Regions from separate parts of the Psychrobacillus psychrodurans genome, predicted to be linked through region 1. Evidence: riboswitches for the same ligand, from Rfam matches in the RefSeq annotation. Region 1 holds a riboswitch; each other region holds the start of a gene.
What was found. Region 1 has a riboswitch for lysine ahead of ACQCPR_RS13250 (Na+/H+ antiporter NhaC family protein). Riboswitches for the same ligand answer to the same signal wherever they lie in the genome.
Positions count from the first base shown of each region.

Region 2: linked by a shared signal. The riboswitch ahead of ACQCPR_RS19560 (transporter substrate-binding domain-containing protein) and the one ahead of ACQCPR_RS13250 (Na+/H+ antiporter NhaC family protein) in region 1 are both predicted to bind lysine.
Region 3: linked by a shared signal. The riboswitch ahead of ACQCPR_RS11950 (aspartate kinase) and the one ahead of ACQCPR_RS13250 (Na+/H+ antiporter NhaC family protein) in region 1 are both predicted to bind lysine.
Region 4: linked by a shared signal. The riboswitch ahead of dapA (4-hydroxy-tetrahydrodipicolinate synthase) and the one ahead of ACQCPR_RS13250 (Na+/H+ antiporter NhaC family protein) in region 1 are both predicted to bind lysine.

Region 1 covers NZ_CP189791.1:2,716,267-2,722,377, forward strand. Annotated here, with positions in the region: gene ACQCPR_RS13230 (DUF86 domain-containing protein) at 1-391, opposite strand, end outside; gene ACQCPR_RS13235 (DUF3055 domain-containing protein) at 476-742, shown strand; gene ACQCPR_RS13240 (YutD family protein) at 958-1,299, opposite strand; gene lipA (lipoyl synthase) at 1,314-2,249, opposite strand; gene ACQCPR_RS13250 (Na+/H+ antiporter NhaC family protein) at 2,359-3,918, opposite strand; lysine riboswitch at 3,999-4,181, opposite strand; gene yunB (sporulation protein YunB) at 4,230-5,000, opposite strand; gene ACQCPR_RS13260 (bifunctional metallophosphatase/5'-nucleotidase) at 5,043-6,111, opposite strand, start outside.
Region 2 covers NZ_CP189791.1:3,928,571-3,934,681, reverse strand. Annotated here, with positions in the region: gene ACQCPR_RS19565 (YvrJ family protein) at 61-225, shown strand; lysine riboswitch at 842-1,025, shown strand; gene ACQCPR_RS19560 (transporter substrate-binding domain-containing protein) at 1,150-2,004, shown strand; gene ACQCPR_RS19555 (amino acid ABC transporter permease) at 2,067-2,828, shown strand; gene ACQCPR_RS19550 (amino acid ABC transporter ATP-binding protein) at 2,847-3,581, shown strand; gene ACQCPR_RS19545 (hypothetical protein) at 3,605-4,330, shown strand; gene ACQCPR_RS19540 (TraB/GumN family protein) at 4,553-5,719, shown strand; gene tatA (twin-arginine translocase TatA/TatE family subunit) at 5,979-6,111, opposite strand, start outside.
Region 3 covers NZ_CP189791.1:2,466,065-2,472,175, forward strand. Annotated here, with positions in the region: gene sdhB (succinate dehydrogenase iron-sulfur subunit) at 1-89, opposite strand, end outside; gene sdhA (succinate dehydrogenase flavoprotein subunit) at 92-1,849, opposite strand; gene ACQCPR_RS11940 (succinate dehydrogenase cytochrome b558 subunit) at 1,899-2,510, opposite strand; gene ACQCPR_RS11945 (YslB family protein) at 2,793-3,206, shown strand; gene ACQCPR_RS11950 (aspartate kinase) at 3,590-4,822, opposite strand; lysine riboswitch at 4,918-5,096, opposite strand; gene uvrC (excinuclease ABC subunit UvrC) at 5,287-6,111, opposite strand, start outside.
Region 4 covers NZ_CP189791.1:3,218,122-3,224,232, forward strand. Annotated here, with positions in the region: gene ACQCPR_RS15955 (LLM class flavin-dependent oxidoreductase) at 139-1,200, opposite strand; gene ACQCPR_RS15960 (DHH family phosphoesterase) at 1,484-2,671, opposite strand; lysine riboswitch at 2,834-3,013, shown strand; gene dapA (4-hydroxy-tetrahydrodipicolinate synthase) at 3,240-4,127, shown strand; gene ACQCPR_RS15970 (DUF1456 family protein) at 4,191-4,706, opposite strand; gene ACQCPR_RS15975 (methyl-accepting chemotaxis protein) at 4,875-6,111, opposite strand, start outside.

The DNA of each region.
Region 1 (6,111 bases):
CTACAGCTTTAGGAAATTCTTTTAAGTATTGTAAATTTTTTTCCAGAATTTCTTCCAATTTCTTATGATCTACCGCATAAAATTGACGAACAAGTATTTTCCTGAATTTTATAACTTCTTTTAAAGGACCGTCCATTTCAACTGTTATAACTTTTTCATCTGTTAGAATATCGATAATATCATCGTACCCACCTGGATCACGCATAATAAACCCGTCGATCATCGAATTACCTACATCGATAACAGATTCAATAATATTTTGACCAATCCGCTCGAACGCTAATTTGGATACTTCATCCGCTTGCCAATCTTTTTTTGTCTCTATAATGTTTAACAACTGGTTCATATGTGCCAATGTTAAAGCAATTTTTTTTCTATCTACAAAATACATTGAAAAGCCTCCTAATAGTTGCTCAGTTGATATATACTCCTATTCTATAGTACCATAATTCTATGGTAGGAAGGAGTGTCACTAGTGGAACGATTTTATTTGTACGATGATGTAGAGGATACAAAAACACGATTTGTAGGTTTTACAGGGGAATCCCAAAGATATGATTTAGCTATTTCCCAAAGCTCTCGTTTTTTTGGAAAAGTACTTGTGATGGACATACAATATGGACGGGCAGCTATAATCGGTCCCGATGATGTGGACGAACCAGGCTATCTAGAGCATGTATTTAATAGATCAGAAGAAGAAGCCCTAGAATTAAGAGATTATTTGCGCGAGTTATTAAGTTAAAATAAAGAGACTATTTGTGTTTCCTTACACTTTGGCCTCGCAGATAGCCCTAAAAAACACCCAAAAAGCCCTTAAACTATGTCTTAGCTTGTAATTATCAGCTAATAGCTGATAGCCCATAAATTGCAATATCGGCCCTTTAGCCTCGTGCTATAGCCCATAAATGTGAGATAAGCGCCCATACATCTTCCAACAACAAAAAAACCTTAAGCAGATCATAATTGATCTTGCTCAAGGTTTTCGTTTACTTCTTTTATTGCTTCTACAGAAACTACTTTTGGTGCTACTCCTATTTTCTTCACGACAAAATAGGCACAGCCAAAATTACAGTATTCATATAAATAATCTTTCATCGTCCCTATTTTCGTATCAAATGTAGCTTTGTGACTACGATCCTCAAAAAAACCTTTAAGACGAAGCTGACCATAACCCCAATCGCCCATAATATAATCGTATTTAGTTAATATTTCACTATAACGATCTAAAAAGGCTTCTTCTTTAAATGCCTCACGAAAATCTTCTATAATCTCATAAGTAAAGCCTTCTGCAACTATCATTTAATCACCATCCATTAGCTATTTGGAGTAGCTAGAAGTTCCTCACCTTGCAATTGTCTTTGCTTAGCCGCAGCGTTAACCTGTTCATCTGCGTGATAACTACTTCTAACAAGTGGACCAGCTTCACAATGTGAGAATCCTTTGCTCATGGCAATTTTGCGCAATTCTCCAAATTCGGCTGGGGTATAGTATTTAAGAACTGGTAAATGCTTTTTGCTAGGTTGTAAGTATTGACCTATCGTCATTATATCTACGTTGTTAGCACGAAGGTCATCCATCACTTCTATTATCTCTTCATGTGTTTCCCCTAAACCTAGCATTAACGATGATTTTGTCGGAATACTTGGTTGCATTTCTTTTGCTCGACGCAGTAATTCAAGGGAACGATCGTATTTTGCTCTTGCACGAACTCTTGGAGTAAGTCTACGAACCGTTTCAATATTATGGTTAAGAATATCTGGTTTTGCATCCATAATATTACGGATATTCTGCTCAATCCCACCCATATCAGAAGGTAAAACTTCTATTGAAGTGAAAGGATTTTTTCGTCGAATCGCACGGATAGTTTCAGCAAAAACCTCAGATCCACCATCTTTTAAATCATCTCGAGCAACTGCTGTAACAACAACATGTTTTAGATTCATAATAACAACCGAATCAGCAACTCTTTCTGGTTCTGCCAAATCCAACTCATTAGGTAGTCCGGTTTTCACTGCACAAAAACGGCATGCACGTGTACAAATAGCTCCTAAAATCATAAATGTAGCAGTTCTACGTGAACCCCAACACTCATGTATATTTGGACATTTTGCTTCCTCACATACTGTATTTAGATTATTTTCACGCATTAACTTTTTAAGACCTTTGTATTCATCATTCGTATTTAACTTGATTTTTAGCCACTCTGGTTTTCTTTGGTACTCTGTTTTCGTTGGTTTACACGATGTCATTTCATCTCGACCCCATTCTAAATAAACTAACTACACTGTTGTCAATGTAACATATTATTTAATTGCAAACAACCATACAAATAACAGAGACTTCCAATTTTAAAATTAGCTAAACTACTCTTTTACTTTTGAGACTCCATATAGAGAAAAATAAGATAAGGATGATGACTACCGTTATAAATCCGAAGATAACGGAACCAGTAAGACCTAGTACTAAATATCCAATTGCAGCAATGACTGCACTAACAATCGCATAAGGTAATTGGGTCATTACATGGTCAATTACGTTAACGCCTGCACCAGTTGCAGACATAATAGTTGTATCAGAAATAGGCGAACAATGGTCTCCAAAAACTGCACCTGCTAAAACTGCTGCTAAAACAGGAAGTAGTAATTCTGGCTCTACTACCATAATGATGCTTGCACCTATTGGCAGTAAAATCCCAAATGATCCCCATGATGAACCAGTTGCGAAAGCCATAAAAGCTGTTAAAACAAATAATAAGAATGGGACTATCCCTACTGGAATATTATTTTCTGTAACGATTTTAGCTAAAAACTCACCAGTTCCCAGTGCATTAATTAAAAATGAAAGGGCCCAAGCAAATATTAAAATACCAATAGCCGGTAACATTGAATTAATACCAGAAATAACTGCTTTCCCTAGCAATCCAACATTCGCTTCTGGATTTTGTTTGAATTGACGAGTGTATAATAGTATTGCTAATATACTCGATACAATTCCACCTACAAATAAAGAAAGTGGTACATCTGTGTTCTCAAAAATAACAAATAAGTTCATCACTTTTCCTGAAGCCTGGTACCCTGTCCAAAACATTGAAGCTAGTGTAACAGCTATTAATGATACAATCGGTAAAATTAAATCATTCACTTTTCCATAATTATTTTCCGGGAAATTACCTTGTAAATCACCTGGATTAGATTTATTTGGATCAAAAAGCACTCCTGTTTCTTTTGCACGTTTTTCATGTTTTTTCATCTCACCTAAGTCATTGTCTGTCCATGCTATAAAAAATACCATTGCAAGAGCAGCAATAACATAGAAATTCATCGGGGCCATTATCAGAAATGCCTGAAGTGGTGTATAGTCTGTTACTGCATAAGTAGCGAAAATAACACCTAACTGACTTATTAGAAATGCTCCCCAGCTAGAAACTGGAGAAACTACACAAACTGGTGCTGATGTAGAGTCTATAAAATAAGCTAACTTTGCACGTGATACTCGATGAGAATCTGTAATTGGACGTGCAATCTGTCCAACAGCAAGTGCATTAAAATAATCATCTACAAAAATAATAATTCCTAAGAAGACTGTTAATAGCTTAGATCCACGATTTGTTTTAATACGTTTAACAGCCCATGCTGCAAAGGCGGTACTTCCACCAGATAAGCTGACAATGGCGGTAATTACGCCTAGCATCAATATGAAAGATAATATAAAGATATTGTACACATTTAATCCATTTTCCCAAAACGATGTGATAAAGGAATCCCAAAGAATGTTTAATGAGTCAATTGGCGAAAAGCTTTCTACTAATAAAGCTGCCGAAACGATTCCGGCCCCTAATGATAGCAAAACTCTCTTCGTAACAAGCACCATTACAATCGCTAGTAATGGCGGTAAAATCGAAAATATCGTATTTTCCAAAACAAATCCTCCTAAATATAAAAAGCCAACCTAATGTATATATAGGTTGGCTTTTAGTTAAAATTTTAAGCATAAATTTTATACTCTGTAGCTCTCCATTTATACTGGTGTATAAATGACAGTGTTATTTTTGTTCAAAATAACCCCAACTAGATTTGTCTCGACGATCAGCATCTAATTTCGGCATAACTTCCTTCCGTTTACAATCACAGTTGTCATTCTCCTGTAAACTACTCTTAAGTCATGCGGCCTCTACCTATTCTTATTCATTTCCACTAGTATATCAGTAAATACTATAATTTTAAGGTTTTTTATTTTTCTGGTAATGGTAGTGGAACTTCTATTGATGGAGCTGCATCACCATCGCCACCTGTGTATATATAAGGAACCTGGCCTTGTACAATCCCCATTGCAACAGGTATACTCTGTTCAACTGTACTCATTTTACTTGCTAGAGGAACGATTATTTGTACATTTACTTTAATGTGAATATTGACTTCTACATACGCATTGTTAATACCAAATTTGGTGATTGAAGGTACTACATTTGATTGTACATTACCGATGACGTGAAAACGTATTGGAATTTTCGGGCCTAAATTACCGATAAGGGGAATATTCGTCGCTTGCCCCATTGGCACGAAAAATACGACTCCACCTTGATCCTCCATCGTTTGTTTATCGTACTCGATGTCATCTAAGTAAGGTAGGCTTGAAAAGTCCCCCTGCTCAGCCTGCTCCAAATGGGCCTGAACTAATTGATTTGTATCAGCCAATACACGATTAATTATTTCTGTATTAAATCGTGTAGTTACCATTGTGGTACTATCTGAAGGAACTTCTTCGATTATGTCATTTACATCGAGCGTATTGGAAATTCTTGAGTTAATCGCTTTATTGATTACCATAGATGCTATTTTATTCGTTTGAACTTCTGCATATTGTAGATAGGTAGTAGTCAACTGCTCATTAATATAATAGATGAGACCTCCAACTGATAACAAGAAAGCAGTTAAAAAAATAGCTATTTTACGCTGATTAGTAAAGAAAGCAAGTCGTTTTTTTTTCTTTCTATAGAACAAAAACAATCCTCCTAATTACTACATATGTAAGGAGGAGGACTTTCATGACTTATATTGATTTTTTTCTTGCTGTCCATACCATTTCACGATATCACGAATCATTTCAGGCATAAAGTATTGTTTTGGAGCGAACTTTAATGAAGGAAAAAAGTAACCGAAAGTAAACATATCTAAAGTTGCCAATGTATAGGTTTTCTCGAATTCAAGTGGTTTTTCATTGATTAACACTGTTCCATCTTCCAGCTCTTGAAGCTGTTCATATAGGATTGCTCCAAGATAGTTCCCTCTGAACCCTAACCCCTTTACTTCAAGTTTTGGCCATTTTTCATTTTTTCCCGTACGAATAACCTCGAGTAGCTCTGCTCCAGTTAATGTAATAACACATGGATTAATCGGGTGAGGCAAACATTGGTGTAAGTCCCTTGCAGTAATTGGCCCCTGATGAAGATCCTTTAAGAAGATACCTGCTGGAAACATAGCACAGTTTGCACTAGTAAAGGAAAGTAATGCTTTTCCAAAAAAATGAGATAAATCGGATTCCATAAACCATTCCTTTTTTAATCTGAAAGGATTGTAGAAAGCAATACTAGACATTTCAGCTATTCCTTCATTTTCCCAAGCTAACTGCTTATCACTTGCGTTGGAGGGAACTGGCAGTGTTTCTGTCCGAATCAATACCGCTTTCTTAGATTGGATTGCCCTTTTCACATGATCAAACTCCAACGTTACAAGTCCAACATTCATACCAAATTTACCTGTCGCTGCTTGCAACGAATTCCCTATTACCTTACCTTCTTCAAATGCGTGATGTGTATGTGACCCCAAAACCAAGTCTACTTGTGGAATTTCCAAAGAAATTATTTCATCCTGTGACATTCCTAAGTGAGACATACAAATAAGTACATCCACTTGTGGACGAAGTATAGTACATACCTCTTTCAGACGTGGAATCGGATCTTGAACATGCCAACCTAATTTTTCATAATAAATGCCATAATCTGCGGTTGCCGCTACAATTCCTATTTTAATGCCTGTTGGTGTCACATGTATTTTATATGGTAATACCCATGTAGGAATATTCCCTTCCAAATCAGTAAAATTGGATACGATA
Region 2 (6,111 bases), 1.2 Mb from region 1:
TACTCAACAGGTATATCAACGCTTAAGGAATGGTAAAAATTAAAGAAAGGGGGATAACGCATGATTGGCGAGGGAAACATTGTACAACTAATTGGAAACTTTGGATTTCCCATTGTAGTCACTATTTACTTATTGCATCGATTTGAAAATAAAATAGACGCTCTAGAAAATACCATTCACAATATAGCAAATGTTGTTAACAATAGCATAGAAAAAAGAAAGTAACTTGTAACATGGATGAAATTGATATCCTGTTGATTATATAAATTGCTAGAGAAAAAACTCATTTTTAAGAATGGAAGTTAAGCTTATTTTCACTCTGAACCTACGGTTTTCTTTAACGAAAATGACAGAAGTGAAAAGTAATCCATCCCGAGTGGCTAACTCAAAAAATGGATTACTTTTTTCATGTAAATCATAATATAATTTTTTAGTTTATTTTCCACAATTACTCCTACTTTTTGGTTATCCCCCTATTGACGATTTAACTTACCGAATAGTTTACGTAAGCCCACAATCCAAAATTAATTATTCTTATGCAGTAGAAATCTTGTCTTGTTTCAAGAAGGATAGTACCGATAAGTTTATCCATAGGAACTAATTGAATCCAAAACTAGATAGTCCTATCCGAACTCCAGATAAGTAAATAACAACTATGGAAATGTTTATCGATTTGATTCTTTTTAGAAGAATCATTAGCAGTATCTTTACTCTAAAATTGGTATATCTGATCATGTAGCTATTAATCTCAACGTATAAATAGTTTTTTCGAGAGTCAGTTGACAGATAAGTATGTCTAATGTAGACTATGAAACATAATTGAATACGACCTCACTTAGTATAGTGAGGTAGAGGCGCGATATTTAACAGTCCATAGTGGAGTTTGAGAAGCTATGATTCTATGGAGAAGGAAATGTCGCCGAAGTTAGTAATATTTCTCGGTATTACTTGCTGGGTCTGCAGTTAATAATTGCAGGACTGTCCATTATAAACATCCCGGTTTATAATGGTGTGCTATCTCATTTGGGAAAAGTAGAGGATTTGGGCAACTATACATATTGCGACCTGAGTTCATCTCAGGTCTTTTTTTGTACAAGTTGTCTTTTTTTATAGGAACAAACATACACTGATAAAAAGGGAGTAATTAAAATGAAAAAGAGATTAGTATTTATAACGATATTCGCAAGCTTGTTATTATTATTAGCAGCATGTGGAACAGATGCTACTGAAACTTCAGGGTCTTCATCTGATAATAGTAAAGAAGCAGCAGTAGATACATTTACAGTTGGTTTAGAAGCTGGTTATGCACCTTTTAACTGGACACAACTAGATGACTCTAATGGTGGAGTGAAGATTGATGGTAATGCGGAATATGCTGGTGGATATGATGTGGAAATTGCTAAACGAATTGCTGACGGATTAGGAAAAGAACTAGTTATCGTCAAAACAGAATGGGATGGTCTTGTACCATCATTGCAATCAGACAAAATTGATGCAATCATAGCGGGAATGTCACCTACAAAAGAGCGTAAAGAAACAATCGACTTCTCGGAAAACTACTACACCTCTAACTTTGTTATGGTAGTGAAAAAAGGCGGTGCTTTTGAAGGGGCTACTTCGATTCAAGATTTTAGTGGTGCTAAAATTACAGGTCAATTAAATACATCACATTATGGCGTTATCGATCAAATTAAAGATGTGCAAAAACAACCAGCGTCAGATAATTTCGCGGCAATGCGTGTGGCATTAGAGTCGGGAGTTATTGATGGATATGTATCTGAAAGACCAGAAGGAATTAGCGCTTCTTCTGCAAACAAGAACTTTGCAATGGTGGAGTTCACAGAAGGATTTAAAGCAAAGGAAGAAGATACAGCAGTCGCTGTAGGTTTGAAAAAAGGTAGTGACTTAACAGATAAAATTAATGAAATTTTAGCGGAAATATCGGAAGAAGAACGTCAAGAAATTATGGATAAGGCGATTAATAATCAACCAGCTGCAGAATAAAAATGATGTGATACCGGCTGCATCTTTTTGCAGTCGGTTTTTATATGGAAGGAGGGAAATGTATGAGCATTGAATATATTATTTCGATGATTACAAGTAACTGGCCGATGTTCCTTCGTGGAGCAGGAATGACACTACTAATCTCCATAATTGGTACGATTTTTGGAGCAGTTATTGGTTTGCTGGCAGGAGTTATTCGTACAATTCCTACGCCTGAGAGAAAACTAAAACGTATTGTATTAAAAATAGTTAATCTGATTCTTTCTGTTTATATTGAGTTTTTCAGAGGAACACCAATGATTGTACAAGCAATGGTAATATTCTATGGCTCTGCACTAGCTTTTGGAATAGATATGGACCGTACAATGGCAGCAATATTTATCGTTTCGATTAACACGGGTGCTTATATGGCAGAAATAGTACGTGGTGGTGTCATTTCAATTGATAAGGGACAATTCGAGGCAGCACAAGCAATTGGTATGAATCACGTCCAAACAATGTGGAGTGTTGTTTTACCTCAAGTCATCCGAAATATACTGCCAGCAACAGGCAACCAATTTATCATTAATATTAAAGATACATCGGTATTAAATGTGATCGGTGTTACGGAACTATATTTTCAAGCAAAAACAGTTGCAGGAATAAGCTTTAAGTATTTTGAACCGTTCTTTATTGCATGTATTTTATATTTCGTCATGACGTTTACAGTAACATTAATATTACGTTATATAGAAAGAAAACTAGATGGACCAGAAAACTATAGCATGATTGGACAACCACCACCGCAACTTATGTTAACAAAAAGTAATACTAATATAGATTAAACGAAGGAGGAGAAATCTATGCAAAATGTCATCGAAGTTCAACATTTAAGTAAATCCTTCGGAAATCATGAGGTTTTAAAAGATATAGATTTTTCAGTGAACAAAGGAGAGGTTGTTTGCATCATTGGTTCCTCTGGATCGGGAAAGTCTACTTTACTTCGTTGTATAAATTTGTTAGAAAAGCCTAGTGGAGGGCAAATCATTTATCACGGAGAGAATATTTTAGATGAAAAACACGATATCCATGCCTACCGAACAAAGTTAGGAATGGTCTTCCAACAATTTAACTTATTCAACAACCATAACGTGCTGAACAACTGTATGGTTGGACAAGTAAAAGTATTAAAACGTTCTAAAGAAGATGCCGAAAAAATTGCGTTAAAATACTTAAAAGTAGTTGGAATGGATCATTATGTAAACGCTAAACCTAAGCAATTATCGGGTGGTCAAAAGCAACGTGTTGCGATAGCGAGAGCGCTATCGATGGAACCAGATGTTATGTTATTTGATGAGCCAACTTCCGCACTTGATCCAGAAATGGTTGGAGAGGTGCTGAAAGTGATGAAAGAGTTAGCAGGCACGGGACTTACTATGTTAATAGTTACACATGAAATGGAGTTTGCTAAAGAAGTTGCTGATCGAGTTGTTTTTATGGATAAAGGAGTAATTGCTGAGGAAGGAACGCCTGAACAAATCTTTAACAATCCAAAGGAAGATCGAACAAAGGCTTTCTTAAAACGAACATTAAGCTAACAACAGCATGGGGGAATCGATAGGTGAACCTTTTCAATCTGATTAAAAAAGATCAGGAATACTGGCTTGTGGATCAACTAAAAGTATCTTATGTTCCAAACATTGATTACTTAATTGCATTTGATAAATTATTAGCAGAGTGGAAGGAAGAAAAAGTAGCATATTTATCGCTATTAATAGATGAAGAGAATGAGGACTGGATCTTCAAGCGTCGGTTTAAAAAAGTGTCTTCTATTGTAGAATACACAAAGACATTGCAAGGGCCATTTACAAGTTCTGGTAGCTTTCAAGTACAATCTCTTTCCGATAGTCATATGACTGATTTGGCTTTTGCTACATTGTACGATTCATGTAGGAGTGGTTCAGCTAACAAAAATAATATATTTACTATCAATCAAATAATGGAATCACTTGAAAGTGAATTAGGTGTTAAGTGGCGAGACCATTGCTTTATCTTTTCTCAAAATGCAATGAACTACGGTATTAGTATTCCACATATTGAACAAGGGACTACTGATGAGGGAAGAATGTTTTACTTTGGGGTTGTACCAGAACAACGATGCAAAGGATACGGAACGATATTTCATGCTATTTCATTAGAGCTCTTGAAAAATTTCGGTGCGAAGGTATATGTGGGAAGCACAGATACAAGTAACAAGCCCATGAGACGTATTTTTGAGGCTAATGGATGTATATTACGAGATATAAAAGGAATTTACCGAATAGACATAAAAAAGTGGAATTCATAAAATGAGTCCGCTTTTTTTGTTTTAGAAAGAAATACCCGCAGAAGCAGTAACTGACTATCTTATCGTTATCATTTATTCCATTACAAATAGAGTTTTTTCAAAATTATTATAAATAAAGAGGAAACATCGTTGAAATTTAGGATAATCTGCTTCATTATGAAGGGTAGAGAATCTTTTAGAAGTCTAACTAAGAGATAATACATTAGGTGAAGGAAGTAGTTTATGTCCGAGGAAAATATTACACGTTTATATGTGAATAATAAAGAGATTATATTAATCGGAACGGCACATGTTTCAAGACAGAGTGCAGAGCAGGTAAAGGAAGTTATCGATAGAGAGCAACCGGATTCTGTTTGCATTGAATTGGATGAGCAAAGATACCAATCTATTAAAGATAATAATAAGTGGAAACAGACGGATATCTTTAAAGTTATTAAGGATAAGAAAGCTACCCTACTATTAATGAACTTGGCAATTTCTTCTTTCCAAAATCGCATGGCTAAACAGTTTGATATTAAGCCAGGTCAGGAAATGATTCAAGGTATAGCAAGTGCAAAAGAGAATGGAGCAGAGCTTGTATTAGCAGATCGTAATATCCAAACTACTTTTTCACGTATATGGCATAATCTTGGATGGACTGGGAAATCGCAATTACTTACTTCCGTTTTTTTTAGTATTTTCAGTAAGGATACAATATCGGAAGAAGAAATGGAAAATATGAAATCCAAGGATACGTTAAATGCTGTATTAGCTGAGTTTACGGAATCCTTTCCCAAGCTTAAAACACCGTTAATCGATGAGCGTGATCAGTTTTTAGCTCAGAAAATTAAAGAAGCACCAGGGGAGAAAGTTGTAGCTGTATTAGGCGCTGCCCATGTACCTGGTATTACAAAAGAAATTCACAAAGAGCAGGATTTAGTTAAGCTATCAGCTATACCACCAAAGTCGGTTGTCCCTAAAATAATTGGTTGGACTATTCCGATTCTGATTGTGGCATTAATCGTGTATACATTCTTTGCAAATCCTTCTGCAGGTTTTGATCAGGCATTGAGCTGGGTCCTTTGGACAGGTTCAATGGCAGCAGTTGGAGCAGCAGTTGCATTAGGACACCCATTAGCAATTCTAGCAGCATTTATAACAGCTCCAGTTACAGCACTTCATCCTATTTTAGCTTCAGGTTGGTTTTCAGGACTTGTTCAAGCGTATATCAAGCGTCCAACGATAGCAGATTTTGAAACGTTATCGGAAGATGTCTTTACGATTAAAGGTTTTTGGAAAAACAAAGTAACTAGAGTTTTACTTGTCGTTGTATTAACCAACTTATTTGGATCGCTGGGAACCTTTATAGGTGGGGCAGATGTGATACGGGTATTTTTCAAAAATCTATAGGTAGTAAATCCCCTGTTAAGCATTGGTGCATAACAGGGGATTTTTTATATAATGTATATAATTTTCTGTTTCACCAATCAAGTATTCTAGGCACTTTGGAGACCGTAAACCAGATTATTCCAAAAACTGCAAGGGTTACTTAGACAGATAAACGCTATAAAATTACCGTAAAAAAGGGCTTGTCATGATTAGTCATGACAAGCCCTTTTCTATAGCTCAATATCCAAAACCTATTGAAAAAGGTAGGGATAGTTTCTTACTAAGCTTTCTTTTTAACGTCTGTTTCTTTGTCATCTAATTTAAACTCTTCTGTTACATCATCAACGATATCTTTTGTAGAGTTTTTGAATTCTCTTAATGTTTGTCCAACTGCTTTACCTAATTGAGGTAAT
Region 3 (6,111 bases), 250 kb from region 1:
TCGAATTTTTCCCAAAATGGTTCTGATTCAGGTGTATTTTGACGTAGTATTTCAAACTGTACTTTTTTTGTTTCAGTTGCTGTTACCATTATTAATTGTCCCCTTTCGCAGAATAATCGCGTTTACGAGGTGGAATAATAGAAATATCTACTTCTTCATAATGTAAAACTGGAGCCCCTGTAGCTGGATCAAACTTCGCCATAGTAGTTTTCAAGAACTCTTCATCATTACGTTCTGGGAAGTCTGGTTTATAATGCGCTCCACGGCTTTCATTACGATTAAGCGCACCTAAAGTTATAACGCGTGCTAAATATAACATATTTTTCAACTGACGTGTAAATGATGCGCCTTGGTTAGACCATTGTTGTGTGTCATCCATGTTAATATTTTCATAACGCTCTAAAAGCTCTTGGATTTTCTTATCAGTTGCTTCTAGTTTGTCATTATAACGAACAACAGTTACGTTATCAGTCATCCATTCACCAAGTTCTTTATGAATTAAGTACGCATTTTCCGTACCTTTCATAGACATCACTTTGTCCCATTTCTCTTGTTCCAGTTTTAGTTCAGCTTCAAATATAGAATCGTCCATATCAACAGCATGAGTTTTAAGATGACTCATGTACTTAACTGCATTTGGTCCTGCAACACTTCCGCCGAAAACAGCAGAAAGTAATGAGTTTGCTCCTAAACGGTTAGCTCCATGCTGTGAAAAATCACATTCCCCAGCAGCAAATAACCCAGGAATATTCGTCATTTGATCATCGTCTACCCATAGACCACCCATTGAATAATGAACTGCTGGGAAAATTTTCATAGGAACTTTACGAGGGTCATCACCAGTGAATTTCTCGTAAATTTCAATAATACCACCAAGTTTAACGTCTAGTTCATGCGGATCTTTATGAGAAAGATCTAGATAAACCATGTTTTCTCCATTGATACCAAGTTTTTGGTTAACACATACATCGAATATTTCACGTGTTGCAATATCACGTGGAACTAAGTTTCCGTATGCCGGATATTTTTCTTCTAGGAAATACCAAGGTTTACCGTCTTTGTATGTCCAAATACGTCCACCCTCACCACGTGCTGATTCAGACATTAATCGTAATTTATCGTCACCAGGGATCGCTGTCGGATGAATTTGAATAAATTCTCCATTTGCATAATAAGCACCTTGTTGATACACGATAGATGCAGCAGAACCAGTGTTAATGATAGAGTTAGTAGTTTTACCGAAAATAATTCCAGGACCACCAGTAGCCATAATAACCGCATCTCCGCGGAATGCACGAATTTCCATCGTTAGAAGGTTTTGTGCTTTAATACCACGACATACGCCTTCGTTATCTTTAATTATTCCAAGGAATTCCCATCCTTCGAATTTAGTTACTAATCCATCTACTTCAAAACGACGAACTTGCTCGTCCAATGCATATAGTAATTGTTGGCCAGTTGTTGCACCTGCAAATGCTGTACGGTGCATCATTGTACCACCAAAACGACGGAAATCTAATAATCCTTCAGGTGTACGGTTGAACATAACACCCATTCGGTCAAACAAGCTAATAATTCCAGGTGCAGCATCTGTCATTGCCTTAACTGGTTTTTGGTTTGCAAGGAAGTCTCCTCCATAAATAGTATCATCTAAATGTACTGTTGGAGAATCTCCTTCACCTTTTGTATTTACAGCTCCGTTAATACCGCCTTGTGCACAAACAGAGTGCGAACGTTTAACAGGTACTATTGAAAATAGATCTACATGCGTGCCATCCTCGGCAGCTTTCATTGTTGCCATTAGGCCAGCTAATCCACCGCCGACAACAATCAGTTTACTTTTTGCCATGCTATTCTCACTCCTCGATTTAATAGTAGTTGAACGTCTTTACAGTTTCTTAAACGAATGCTAGAAGAGCTTGTACGCCAACTACAGATAACGCTAAGAAGATAATTAATGTTACATATGTTGCAATTTGTTGTGATCTTGCAGATTGTGTAATACCCCAGCTAACTAGGAATGACCAAATACCGTTAGCTAAATGGAATGTAGCAGAGATTACACCTACGATATAGAAACCTAACATCCACGGATTAGATAAGATCTCTTCCATCATGTTAAAGTTAACTTCTTTTGCTCCAATAGCAGCTTGGAAACGTGTTTCAAAAACATGCCATGCGATAAATACTACAAGGAAAATTCCAGTAAAACGTTGTAAAATAAATAAATAGTTTCTTAATGTACCAAAGTTTTTCGGATTATTTTTTGCAGTGAATGCAATATAAATTCCGTAAAATGCATGGAACATTAATGGAAGATAAATTACGAAGATTTCTAACATTAATCGAAATGGTAGACTCTCCATGAAGTGAGATGCACTATTAAATGCTTCTTCGCCTCTTGTAGCAAAATGGTTTACTACTAAATGCTGCGCTAAAAACAGACCTACTGGAATAATACCTAGTAAGGAATGCAGTCGACGCCAATAAAATTCGCGCTCATTCGACAAAACAATTACCCCCTCAAATTTCCGACCGAAAGGAATGAAAACTATCGCAAAAAAACAATTGTGATCAAAACTTTCACATCATCATGTTACGTATTTATGACATATCCATTGTACTCTCATCATTTTAGAGCGTCAAGGTATCTTTCCGAATTTCCGTATGGATTCCTCTACCTTTTTTGGATAATAATTTGTTTAAATAATCACAATCTATTCGGTCCCCATTCCTATTTTTTTATGATAAAATAAATAGGCAATAATGATTTTGGAAAGAAGGGTTGCTACTTGAATGAAAAGGAACATTCACATGTAACTTCCTTTGGATATGAGTTAATAAGAGACCATGTGCTTACTTCTATTCTCGGAAAACATGAAAAAGATATATTATATTGGGCTGGGAAGGATTTAGCTCGCAAATTCCCCCTTTATTCAATGGAAGAAGCCGTCACGTTTTTCAACGAAGCTGGATGGGGCACTTTGCATTTAGAAAAAACAACAAAAGATTCAGTTTTCTATACGTTAAGTACATATAATCTACCTAGAAGTGGACAGAGTAGAAGTCATCGATTAGAAGCGGGTTTTTTAGCTGAACAACAACAGAAGCTTACTGGTTATTTAACTGAGTGCTACGATGAAGAAGTTAAAAAGAACGGCTTAGTTACTTTACAAATAAAATGGGATTCTAAAACTAAAGGGTAACAGGATAGTCAGCTAATGACTTTTCCTGTTACCCTTTTCAATAAATAAGCGTATATAAAAGTGTCCCGTAAACACAGGGTTTATGTGGCTTGAAAGATTGAATAATACTACTGATTTCCGTTTCAACGCACTTTCATGTTTCAAAGTTAGCGTAACGATACAGAAACAGGCGGATGCTTTCCACTGGGGAGTGATGAGCTATCTCCCTCGCTTACGCGTCGTTGTGATAAAAATCAAACGGTAATAATATAGCAATAAGTCTGTCCAAAGTCTGCAGAAAACGGTAGAAACAGGTTTTGAACTTTAAGAACCAAGCATCTTTTTACCTGTTTTTTTGATTTTATTTGAGATAGTTTAATTTCAACAGTACTTTAAACTATAAATTATTGTACTGATTGATGCGTTAATGCAAGATCAAATTCGTCATGTAATGCATTAGCAGCTTCTATCATATGCTGCTGAGGTACGACAACTGATACTTTTATCTCAGATGTACTTACCATTTTCACAGGAATATTCTCTTTTCTTAATCGGTCAAACATTTGAGCAGCTACCCCTGGGTTTGATACCATCCCTGAACCAACAATAGAAACCTTAGAAAGACCTACTTCAAAATCTGCGAAAGTAAAACCAAGCTCCTGTTTATGTGTTTCTAAAACTGTAATTGTTTCAGCCAAGGATTCCTTTTTAATTGAAAAAGAAACTGCGGGTTTCACTCCATCAACTATCGACTGGACAATTATATCCACGTTAATATGATTTGCAGCTAAAGTAGTAAAAATAGAAGCTAAAGATCCGTTAAATGGCACCTCGTATTCTATAGTTAATCGAACGATATCGGATTCAAACGCTACCCCACGAACTACTAAATTATTTTCCACATCTACTTCCTCCTTCAAAATCGTTCCTTCTCCATCTTTATAACTTGGGCGAACTCGTAATGGAACCTTGTAGTTTTTAGCGAATTCAACCGCACGTGGATGCAATACCCCTGCACCTAAATTAGCTAGTTCTAGCATTTCGTCATATTCAAGTTGTTCCAACCTTCGAGCCTTCTCGATATAGCGCGGATCTGATGTATAAATACCATCAACATCCGTATAAATATCGCAAATTTCTGCTTTGATAGAAGCAGCAATAGCTACAGCAGTTGTATCAGATCCGCCTCTGCCAAGGGTTGTAATCTCTCCTTCTTCTGATATCCCCTGAAAACCTGCTACAATAACCACTTTATTTGAATCAAGTAAACTATCAATTTTAGCGGGATCCAGTTTCAGTATTTTTGCATTTCTATGTATATCATCTGTTATGAGACCAGCTTGAGCACCAGTCAGAGAAATGGCATCTATCCCAATTGCATTTAACCTAATAGAAAGTAAAGCCATCGTAACTTGCTCCCCATTGGATAAGAGCATGTCCATTTCACGTTTTGATGGTGATTCTGCTAATCCAAAAGCAAGGTTTGATAATTCATCCGTTGTTTTACCCATTGCAGATACTACAACAACAATATCATGTCCTTTATCTTTCTCACGTTTCACTCGAGTAGCAACATTTTCAATTTTTTCAGTTGATTCAACTGAAGTACCGCCAAATTTCATTACAATTTTAGTCATGAACATCCGCTCCCTAATTAATCTGTAAGGATTAAAAAATGCTTTCCACATATTGTGAAAAGCATTGTCTCATACACGGTCCAAAAAATCTGCCCATGTGAGATAGCCCTCCAGAATATAAATTCTGACAATTCTACATCTATTAAATGCAGAACCAACAATAGAATAGGAAAAGCTAATCTATGTTTCGGCGAAAAACCCTTTCCACAGCCATTCTAGGAACTTCCCTTCCTCCTGCTGCGTACTGATGTCTAATCGCACCTCTATCTTCACTTAAAATACAGTGAAATATTCAATTACGCCTCGGTGTAAATGCGTCCAGACTTTGAATTGCGTTTACGCATTAACTCCTTCAAAATCTATGACATCCACCAGAAGCTTAACTTGAATCAGCAATTTTTAACCACGTATTTGCGTCGTTTTTGTGTTGAGTCAAGTTAAATTGTTTCAACCATAACACATGATTATTCAGAAGACAATATATTTTTCTGAAAATGATTAACCATGATCTCTGCTTGCTTACTAGGAAGACCCGCTTCCATAAACTCTTCTTTACTAGCAGCTTGTATTTTCTTTAAGGAACCAAAATGCTTTAATAATAACTTTTTCCGTTGAGGTCCGATTCCTTCTATACCATCGAGCGATGATGCAATAGTATGCTTCCCTCTTTGTTGCCTATGGAATGTTATAGCAAAACGATGGACTTCATCTTGAATACGTTGTAGCAAATAAAAACCTTCACTCGTCCGCTTCATCGGTATTAGTTCCAAAGGGTCTCCATATATAAGCTGAGAAGTTTGATGCTTGCCATCCTTTGCAAGACCTGCAATTGGAATATCTAACCCCAATTCATCCTCTATAATTTCTCGTGCAGCTTCAATTTGCCCTTTTCCTCCATCAATAATAATTAAATCAGGCAGTGGCAAGTTTTCCTTAAGTACACGAGTATATCTTCTACGTACAACTTCGCGCATTGCTCCGTAATCATCATGCTTAGCTGCGGTTTTAGTTTTATACTTACGATAATCTTTTTTGCTGGCTCTACCATCAATAAAAACAACCATTGCAGATACCGCATCAGTCCCATGAATATGAGAGTTATCAAAAGCTTCAATTCGCATTGGAGGTGCAATATTCATCGAATCACCAAGCTGCTCTATCGCGCCTATCGTCCGTTCTTCTTGTCTTTCGATTAAATGAAATTTCTCCGTCAGTGCAATTTTAGCATTTTTTTCTGCCAATTCGACCAGATTTTTCTTCGTCCCTCTTTGTGGTACGAAAATCTTCAT
Region 4 (6,111 bases), 500 kb from region 1:
AGTCAGCGAGATTAATTATTCTTGAAAATGCCTCGAACCCAGTGTTCACAGGTGAATTTTATATACTTTCTTTTAAAAAAAAGAGAACGGAAATCGTTCCCTTAGAGCTACTCATATATATTTTTTTACGAAAGAACTTTATTTATTACTTTCACCTTCTGCTTCCCATCTAGCTATTTCCGCACGAACTATCGGTGCCACTTCTTTACCTAGTAATTCTATTGCTTTCATCACGTCTTCATGAGGCATTGAACCAACTGGTACATGAAGCATAAAACGTGTGATACCAACATTTTTACGGAGAAATATAATCTTATCAGCTACGGTCTTCACATCTCCTACGTATAAAGCACCTTCCAAGCTACGTGCAGCATCAAAGGTTGAACGCGTATACGGACCCCATCCGCGTTCTCTGCCTAAAACGTTCATCGCTTGCTGTGTCGGCGGAAAAAATTTATCTACTGCCATTTCGGTACTTTCGGCAACAAAACCGTGCGAGTGGGATGCAACTGTCAGCTTCGACACATCATGGCCAGCTTCACCAGCAGCTTTCTTATATAGCCTCACCAGTGGTTCAAACTGTAATGGACTTCCTCCGATAATCGCCAACACTAGTGGCAATCCAAGGAAACCAGCTCGTGCAACAGATTGTGGAGTTCCACCACTTGCAATCCAAACCGGTAGAGGGTTTTGAACGGGACGCGGATATACCCCGCGATTCTGAATAGCAGCTCGATGCTTACCATCCCATGTAACCATTTCAGACTCCCGTATTTTTAATAGCAAATCTAACTTTTCTTCATACAGTTCATCATAGTCTTTTAAGTCATAGCCAAAAAGTGGGAAAGATTCGATAAAGGAACCACGTCCAGCCATGATTTCAGCACGACCATTAGAAATAGCGTCTAATGTAGAAAATTCCTCAAACACTCGCACTGGGTCATCAGAAGAAAGTACTGTTACAGCACTTGTGAGTCTGATTTGCTTCGTCCGTGAAGCAGCTGCAGCTAGAAGAACAGCTGGGGCAGAAGCCGCATAATCCTTTCGGTGATGTTCCCCTACACCAAATACATCTAACCCAACTTGATCCGCTAATACAATTTCTTCAACAACCTCACGTATACGCTCAGCATGGCTAATTACTCTGCCTGTTTTTACATCTGGTGTTGTTTCTACAAACGTTGTTATTCCAATTTCCATTTAATTTGCCCCCTAAATTTCTGCGGTTTCATGGTTTTTATAATTAGTCTGTCGGCATTAATGATACCTTATCATTCTATTTATATTCAATTTTCCGGTTTTATTAGAGGTAGCTATTTTTGGTTTAAATTACCACTCCGCGAATACAGCTAGTTCGAGAGCAAGTAAATCCAGATTGAAAGCAAGTAAGTAAGGACACTCCGCAAGTACTAACTTCTTGAAAGCAAGTATTTAACAGACGAACGCAAGTAATTAGATTAAAATCCTTAGAGTTGAAAAGTCATCATGAATTGTCTCTTTTTTTCACTTCACTCATTAAGTAATCAACGAACAAGTCATCCCTTACCAAAGCTGCCTCATAGTTTCTTTTTAGGAATCGCTCTCCTTCTTCAAAACTAGTAAAGGTTTGTCCTATTTCGGCTTTATTTTTTTCAAGTATCCAATCCTGATTATTTTTTGAATACAAAATGAACGTATCATTTTTTCTATTCATATAAAATGAACCAAATGATGATTGTTTCAAATTATATTGATTTCTTTTTGCATCTTCTAGTATCGGTAGCAGATGGAATGTGTCCAAAACAAATAACTTATAAGCTTCTTCTGTTAAGGTACATCCAGATGCTTTTTGATGTCCTCCGCCGCCGAACTGACCAGCAACTTCAGATACATCAATATGATCATATATAGTACGAAGGGAAATTCTTTTCCCCCCCATAATTACTATCGCTATATAGTCGAGATGTGGATATTCTTTTCCTAGTTCATTGCCTAGCTCTGAATGGTAAGTTTCTGCATACACAATTCCTGCCAAATGTTCCCCTATGGTTACTTGGACTATCTCTCTTTTCTTTCGACGAATATAACGGTCAATCTTGTCTGCTTCCATTTTCAATATTTTCTTTTCAAATTCATCAAAATCAAAATGATCACTTGTACGAAGTCTCTCTAATATTTTTTCTTCGAATTCTTCCATCGATATTAAATAGAATAGTGAGTTAAGCGAGTGAGCTTGGAGGTTCTCATTCTTCTCCCATTCCCACGTATCATACTGTCTAACTAATTCTACAAATTCTGTGAGTGCTGCAGTTGGTTCCAACAATTTGTTTGTTACAAGATATTCATATAACAATGAAGTAGCTGAAGTTAATTTGCCTTCGTGATCTTCTACTAGAATATATCCCCACTCATAATCATTAAAGTGTAAGGCAGATTTGTGATGATCAATTAGTTGGACCTTTCCTTTTGCATTATAAAAATCATTAAGCCTTTTTTCATTGTCTTCATTTGGAGTCAAATCAGTTACAAATAAAAATGTATCTGGCTCATCATTTTCTAAAAAGTATTCAATCTCTCGATTTAGGGAGGAAATCGAATTATAACGCACCTTCACTTGCTCACCAAAAGCAAGCTTTGCTAAAATGCCACATCCGACACCATCTAAATCATTATGAGACAATAATTTATACATCCTTTTCACCTCTTGAATAGTATGGTTTTAACGTATGAAACTTATTAATTATACTGACCTTAAATAGCTTTATATTTATTTTACAGGTAAACTGTTGCATTAGTATTAAAAAACATGTATTATTTTAATAATTAAATATTCTCTTATTTCAAATACATTTGAAGTAAGGATAGAGGCGCGAAGACCATCAGTACACATTTGGAGGATAATGAGATCCTTTGACATTTGTGGAAAGGGGAATTTGCCGAAGTTGAAAGAATCTCATTTTTCTTGAAGCTGGTTCTGCTGTTGAATAAACACTGAATTGTCATATAGGAGACTATATGGAGGGCTATCTTACGCACGGAAATATTACTTTATTTCTATTGCAACAACGAGCCCTCGTTGTTGCTTTTTTGCGTCTACATAACTTGACTAAACAACCGTCAAGTTATACCTCCGGCGGATGTCATAGATTTTGAATTTCGCTAGTGTAATTCAATATCTGTATGTAATTACGTCGAGGCATAATTGATACCGCCCTTCTCCCTGAATTTTTAATAATAAAACTAGAGGATGTGGAGAAGTTATGAATTTTGGACAAATATTAACGGCTATGGTGACTCCTTTTGATCATAATGAGGAAATCGATTTTCCAGCTACACGGAACTTAATAAATTATTTAATAGCCAATGGAACAGATGGTTTAGTCATATCTGGTACAACCGGAGAGTCTCCGACATTAACAGAGGAAGAAAAAGTTAAACTGTTTAAATTTACAGTAGAAGTTGTGAATGGTAGAGTCCCAGTAATTGCTGGTACCGGCTCTTATAACACAAAAGCATCCATCGATTTAACAAGACAAGCAGCTGATGCAGGTGTCGATGGTATTATGCTTGTTGTTCCCTATTATAGCAAACCATCACAAGAAGGATTGTACCAACACTTCCAAGCAATTGCTGCAGTTACATCTTTACCGATTATGTTATATAATATTCCCGGTCGGAGTGCTGTCAATATGTCAGTAGAAACCATTGTAAGACTTTCCGATATTCCCAACATCGTAGCTATTAAAGAAGCTGGCGGGAATTTAGATACAATGACTGAAATTGTTCAAAATACACCTGAGGATTTTTCACTATATAGCGGTGATGACGGGTTAACAATCCCAGTACTATCGATTGGTGGAGCAGGAGTTATTTCAGTAGCATCACATGTTATTGGGAACGAAATGCAAACTATGATTGAAAAGTTTAATAGTGGCAATGTAAAAGAAGCTGCTAAGGATCATCGCAGTCTTTTACCTATCATGAAAGCACTATTTGCAGCACCAAATCCAACTCCTGTAAAATCGGCATTAAATTTAAAAGGAATTCCTGTAGGTGGTGTTCGCTTACCTATGATTCCTTTGAATAAAGAAGAGCTGAATTCTTTACAAGAAGTATTATCCACATTGCAACAAACCGTGAAATTATAGCATTTTCAATTGTCTATAGATAAAGAGGAAGAGCGAACTCAATTATGAATTCGCCCTTCTTTATTAATTTCTATATTTTACCGCTAAACCTTTAAGGAATTTGCGCGCAAAATTATCCCCGCATTCCTTATAATTACGATGCCCTGGTTTTCTTAAAATAGCACCTAGTTCACCTTTAGATACAATAATCCCACCATCATCTAATACTTCCAGCATATCTTCCGTTGTTAACTGTAAAGCTACTTTTAGTTTCTTCAAGAGTATATTATTCACATGATCCTTCTGCTGCTCTGCAGGCTCTGGATTATTAGTAGGTTGTGTTTGTTTTGGATCCTGTTTACCTCTTTTATGTGTGATTAATCCATTCAAAAATGATTCCAACATCTTGTTGTTACACTTCATATGATTTTCATCTTCCACTACTTCTTCATCATCATTAACTTCTTTTGATTTAGTAAGAATTTTAAGTACATCTTCTTTTGTAAGTTCAATGCCACCTAGCTTAAAAATCTCTACCATGTCTTTGTTTTTAATATCTAGGGCATATCTTAATCTGATTAATATATCATTATTTTCCATTTATTAACCTCCTATAAAACTCTCAATATAACCAACATCTTCTCCATTTTACACGATTTCAATTCCACTATGTTATTGCCTTACAAATTTAACTTTTAAATTATTTTCATAAGAAGTAAATATGCCTGGTTTAACACAATTCAGAATTGCATTAGAACCAGGCACTTTTTATTCTGCTGTTTTAGTTGTTTTAAATTTAGAAACTGCATCAGCAAGATTCATAGCAATTGTCGCCAAGTGTTGGGAACTTGCTACTACTTCTTCCATTGAACCAACGGATTCCTCAGCAGACGCAGCTGTTTCTTCTACACCTGCAGCAGATTCCTCTGAAACTGAAGCAATTTCTTGAACAGATGCATTAATCTGTTGGCTATTTGCGCTAACTTGTGCTAAATTCTTTGAAATCTGCTCAACTTTTTCTGTCATTGCATGAATACCACTTGTAATTTCTTTAAATTTTTCACCAGTACGTTGAATCTGTTCTGTTCCATCTGTTACTTCTTTATAACCGTTTTCTAAAGTGGTAACTACTGATTGAGATTCATTTTGTATGGTTGCGACAATATCGGTAATTTCTCCAACTGAATGGGATACTTGCTCGGCAAGCTTTCTCACCTCATCCGCTACAACTGCAAATCCTTTTCCATGCTCGCCTGCTCTTGCTGCTTCAATTGCTGCATTCAAAGCCAGTAAGTTTGTTTGATCGGCGATAGATTGAATAACCTCAACTAGAGTTGATATTTCATTCGTCTTGTCGTCTAATCCTTTTACTCGGTCCACAGAGCCTTTGACAATTCCATCGATATCTTTCATTTTATTAACGGATAGTTCCATTAACTTCTGTCCATCCTCGGCACCTAGTGTCACAAGGTGAGAATCTTCAACAATACCTCTGCTCGACTCGTCTGAACTTTGAATAGCTTGTGCAAAACCATCCATCATTTCAGAAATATCCGATGCACTGGACGCCTGTGTCTCGGCCCCATTTGCAAGCTCATGCATTGTGGTTGCGATTTGCTCACTACCAACTTTAACTTGTTCTGCTGATTGAGATAATTGCTCAGATTGACTTGATAATGTATTGGAAGCCAAATGTATTTCAGAAATAACATTTTGTAAATCTTGTTGCATCTCATTTGTGGCATTGACCAATATTCCAATTTCATCTTTTCGCTTCGTAATTAATGGTGACTTAGTTAAATCACCAGATGCAATTTCCACCAGTCTTTCTGCTACTTTACGTGTTGGATTTCCAATTTTGTTGCCCATAACAACACCAATAACAATGGCTACTATCAATGCAACAAATGTAATAACAAATACGATGAATCGATTTGTTTCAAATGCTGACTTGTTGATATTATTCAGTTCCTCCGCAAGGGAGATATTTCTATCTTTTAATACT